One region of the Metabacillus mesotrionivorans genome, then DNA from elsewhere that is predicted to be linked to it. Evidence: riboswitches for the same ligand, from Rfam matches in the RefSeq annotation. Region 1 holds a riboswitch; the other holds the start of a gene.
What was found. Region 1 has a riboswitch for cyclic di-GMP ahead of ACTSEZ_RS10060 (methyl-accepting chemotaxis protein). Riboswitches for the same ligand answer to the same signal wherever they lie in the genome.
Positions count from the first base shown of each region.

Region 2: linked by a shared signal. The riboswitch ahead of ACTSEZ_RS18670 (anti-repressor SinI family protein) and the one ahead of ACTSEZ_RS10060 (methyl-accepting chemotaxis protein) in region 1 are both predicted to bind cyclic di-GMP.

Region 1 is NZ_JBQMFF010000003.1:14,912-17,364, reverse strand. Features, by position in the region: gene ACTSEZ_RS10070 (GH32 C-terminal domain-containing protein) at 1-72, shown strand, start outside; gene ACTSEZ_RS10065 (peptidyl-alpha-hydroxyglycine alpha-amidating lyase family protein) at 222-1,295, shown strand; cyclic di-GMP riboswitch class II at 1,378-1,462, shown strand; gene ACTSEZ_RS10060 (methyl-accepting chemotaxis protein) at 1,526-2,453, shown strand, end outside.
Region 2 is NZ_JBQMFF010000010.1:27,009-29,461, reverse strand. Features, by position in the region: gene ACTSEZ_RS18685 (DUF5658 family protein) at 260-541, shown strand; gene ACTSEZ_RS18680 (hypothetical protein) at 556-753, shown strand; gene ACTSEZ_RS18675 (helix-turn-helix domain-containing protein) at 809-1,138, opposite strand; gene ACTSEZ_RS18670 (anti-repressor SinI family protein) at 1,236-1,367, opposite strand; cyclic di-GMP riboswitch class I at 1,399-1,485, opposite strand; gene ACTSEZ_RS18665 (YqhG family protein) at 1,782-2,453, opposite strand, start outside.

The DNA of each region.
Region 1 (2,453 bases):
GAGATACAGAATGCAGGCGAAGGGGAGTTTCAGGATTGGGAGTTGATTGATTCTTCCGTTTCAAAAAAATAGACGCTGTTTGAGACACTCAGAAATTCTGAGTGTTTTTTTCTGCGTCTCAGGTCCTAGTCAACTCCATCCTGACGTCCGTTTATAAATGAAGAAGATTCCTTTACGATAGGCAGAGTCATCATTATCTAGGTTTATTGGAGGAATAAAGCATGAATAAAATAAAAACTCTTCTTTTGGCAGCACTCAGCATCACAGGATTAATCGTATGGTTCAGCCAGGGAGGATCAGAAATTATTTTTAAAGAAAAGCCGGTTGAAATAACAGGAACAAAAACATACTCGGCTGAAGTCCTTTGGCCGAAAACGCCTGAAGAGAAAAGCAGGGCTGGTGAAGCAAGCGGTGTGGCGGTGAACTCTGAAGGGGATATTTACTATTTTCACAGAGCAAGCGGAGAGTACAGCGGAAAAGATTTTATTAAAGAACCAACGATTGTCGTTTTGGACGGAAAAACAAAAAAGGTTAAAAGAACTTTGGGAGAAGGCATGTTTAAATCTCCGCATGGTCTTGAAATCGACAGCGAGGATAATATCTGGGTGACAGACGTTTCTTTGAACAAGGTTTTTAAATTGAGTCCAGAGGGGAAGCTTATGCAATCATTTGGGAGTGAGTACCGGACGGGTATGGAATGGAGCCTCCGCATTCGAAATCTGCTTCCAAACTTTCCTGTTTTCATGGATGAATACACATTTGCGCGTCCTACAGATGTAACAGTCATGGATGACGGTTCATTCGCTGTCTCAGACGGCTACAGAAACCGGAGAATAGCGAAATTTGATAGTGAAGGAAAACTGGAATGGCAGATTAATCAGCATGGAGACCAGCCGGGAGAATTCAACTTGCCGCACGGAATAAGCAGCGACAGCGAAGGCAGAATCTATGTCGCAGACCGCAGCAATGCACGCATACAGGTATTTGATAAAAATGGACAGTATCTTGACCGCTGGGACATGCCGGAGATTGGCAGGCCGTTTGGTGTAGAAGCGGCGAGGGACGGAAACATTTACGTTGTGGACGGCGGCGATTCCCTTGACGGCGCAGAAGGAAACGTTACAAGCCAGGTCATTGTCTTAGACAAACAAGGAACAATACTTGAGCGATTCGGCACATGGGGCAGTAAAGAAGGCCAGATGAAAATTCCTCATGATATTGCAGTGGATAAGAATGGAACAATCTATGTGGCTGAACTGAAAAACAGACGGATTCAGGCTTTTAGTAAAAACTGATTTCTTCCTCACAAAAATATTTTTTCCCCTTCCAGAAGCAGCTCTTAAAGTGATGATTAATCAGTCCGATAATAATGGTGATAAAAAAATTGGAATGCAGTGATGGATTGTCTATATATGGGCGCTTGGACAATCAGGAGCAAGTAGCGCAACCGGCCATTAAGAACAGGACTGATCATGACGGCGCTGTGCCGTATGACCAGAAAGAGATTCCGCATGGGGAGGAAAAGATGAAAAGCATTAAATGGAAAATCTTAATGAGCTATGCCATTGTCTTAATGCTGCTGGTTATTATTGCCGTGTTCAGCTATGTGACAATCAACCGGATTTCAGGAGACGTAGAGGAGATTACAGAGAACGACCTTGCGTTTTTGGAATCTGCAAATTCGATGACATTCAGCGTGGCAAACCGTGCGAAGATTGCGCGGGATTATATTTTGTTTGACCGGGATGAGTTTAAAGAGCAATTTTTAGAAGAAACAGAACAGGCGATAGAAAAGGAAAAAGTCCTCCACGAGGCGATTAAAAACGGGGAGATTTCCAAAGAAGTAGAGTCCGCTCTGACAGAGGCCGATGAAAAAACCATCAAGTGGAGAAAGCTTGTTGTGGAAGAAATCATCCCATTGTACGACAGCGGACAAAAGGATGAGGCCATTCAGCTGATGGAGGAAAAATGCCTTCCATACAGCCAGGAGGCCATTGATGCTTGGTCTGATGTTGTAGAAATACAAAACAGCATTACAAAGGACCAAACATCAGAGGCGCTTCAAACTGGCTCCCAATCAGAACTTATTATTATTGTTGCATCCGTGCTCGCATTTGCTGCAGCGCTCATTGTCGGCCTGATCAGTGCCGGCGGAATTTCAAGAGCTGCCGCACTTATTGTGAACAGGCTTGAGACTATTTCAGAAGGAGACCTTAACGGCGACATGATCCAGACGAAATCACAGGATGAGATTGGCCGCCTGATTCTTGCTTCCAATGCGATGACAGTGAATTTAAAGGCGTTTATGCAGCGGGTTTCAGAAACCTCAAGCCAGGTTGCTGCAGCTTCCCAGCAGCTTGATGCTTCGGCAGAACAGTCTTCTGCCTCTGCCCTGCAGGTGACAGCGACCATCCAGGGGATAGCAGAAGATGCCACCACTTCATCTGAAAGTG
Region 2 (2,453 bases), on a different contig from region 1:
CCTGCAAACACAGGCTTTTTTGTTTTCTACAAAGAATCTGACCTGGTAGTGCTTGTTCTTTATAATGTTCCAATATAGTAAGATTTTTGAAGTAAATTGGAGGGAACTGGCGATAAACGTTCTTTAAAAAGAAATAAAGCGGAATTCGATCCTGTTTTTATTCGCTAGAGAGGTATATACTTTTAGTAGACGGATTAAGTTTGCTTTTTTGTTCTTTATTAAGAATAAAGGCGGAAATGTGTTGAAGGCACTCTTTTTGATGTTAGCAGCTTTAAATAGTATGGACGCAGCATTGACCCTTGCCGGTCTGCACCTTGAGCTGATTACAGAAGCCAATCCTGTTATGAGGATTCTGTATGAGATGCATCCTGCGGCATTTACATGTACTAAGCTGTCATTTTCGTTATTTCTGCTTTTGTTTGTATTCACGGGGCGTGTACCGTCATCACCGACAATTAAAGTCCTTTCAATTGCCGCTGCATTTCTGTATTCAGCTGTTCTTTTGGCTCATTTGTACTGGATCCGGCTGCTGATTGGATGAAAAGGGGAAAAGCGATGTATAAAAAACTTTGCAGTCAGTGCTATCAGCCATCTTTCAGCAGTAGCAAAACAAATCAGTGGATTTGTCCTGTCTGCTCGAATGATATTACCTCCCATAAAGCGATACAGGCTGTTCACGCTGTAAAGAAAATACCGCTGTCAGCCTATCAGCCAATAAGGGCCACGACTTACGGATTTGACAGAAAAGGATAGCTGCATGAAAACAGCACCATACAAAAGGGTCCAGAAGACCTTTTGTATGGTGCTGTTATTTTTCCTGATTCATTTTCCAGCGGTTGAATTCCAGAAACTCTCTGAACTGATCCTTGGTAACACCTGAATCCATTGCCTCTTTGACCAGGTTTGCCCAATCATGATCAAGGTTAGCCTGTTTCGTGTTCTGCTCCTCAAGAATAAGTGTATTCATCGAGACCCCGAGGACAGTAGAGACCTTTTCAAGAAATTGAACAGAAGGATTTGACTGCAGGTTCCGTTCGATTGAGCTTAAATATGATTTGGCAACTCCGGCCCGATCGGCAAGCTCTGATAGTGACAGTCCCCGCTCTTTGCGGTATTTTCGTATGCGTTCACCAATCATATAATCACCTTCCCAGAGGTATTATAGCATATAGCGAAGGGGTTGTTATATATATAGAACGAATTTACGAAAAAAAATTACGTCATGCAGGAGATTGTCAACTTTTAACTGTTTGCGTTTTCAAAAACTCTCTGATTTCTTCTTTGCTGATTCCCATTTCCAAGGCTGACAGAATTAACTCTTTCCATTCCTGATCCAGCATTTGAACATCCTGCATTAACACTTCCATTGTAACTCCTCCTAAAATACGCGATAGTATTTCAGGCAGTCCAGCCATCATAGCTCCGGAGAACCGTAGACCTGTGACTTTGCGTCCCGGCTTTTCAGCAGGTTTGCCTTTGTCTGATTATGTGCAACTCTGACACTGCATCAATAACAAAGTATTTCTTTTGTCACTTCTTGCTGTCTATCTAATTTACTACTATTATAAAATTTTATTTTCACTGATTGTGCTGAAATATGTCGATAGAAAAAAATATTTTCATTTTTTTCAAAAAAATACTAATAATTAGAAGTATATTCCTTTTATGTGGGTATTTTGGCTTGATTCACCTGTTTTCTTCGACAGCCATTCTTCGGCAAAAATAAAAAGGCAAAAAATGATTTTCTGACACTAAAATCATTTTTTGCGTAAATTTTGACATTAAGCGAGGGCAGTCCGGGATAAGTAGAATAAACCGCCGTTTGTAATCGAGACATGAATGTGAGGATCATACAGCTCTTTTAAGGCTTCTTTTTCAAGATGGTAAGATTCCGGCTTTACTTCAAGATCTTCGTAAAAGTGGCTTAACAGCATCATGTCCGAATTCCAGCGCTGTCTTGCATCATCTGCCCAGGAGTGGTCGTCCTGTTCAAATTTAGCTTGTATATAATTCTGAATCCGAACAAGGCCGCTTTGTACTTTGATCATTGGTGATGTTGTAAAACACAAATCAGGAATTCTCGGAGTAAGGGCCATGTTTTCCAGATAATCTTGAAAATCTTCTATGATTGCTCCGCTGATCAGGTGAAGTCCGATTGAATAGAGATGATCTTTTTTCTTGTCGCTCTGATAGGATACCATGACATTCACACCGAGCCATGGATGCAGGGACTGGGAGCTTCCTGTATTTGGCGGGTTTTCATATAGGCGGATATGGCCTCCGAATTTTTGGGCAGTCCGGAAAATCTGATGCAGTCTTGGTGCTCCAAAGTGCATGATTTCCCCTTTCAAATCAGCCGGGGCCCGTTTGGCATCTGTTATTAAAGTCAGCTGCATCGGATTTGGCACGCCGCCTGTTTTCTCTAGATATGTCCAGTAAAACGGCCTGTTCAT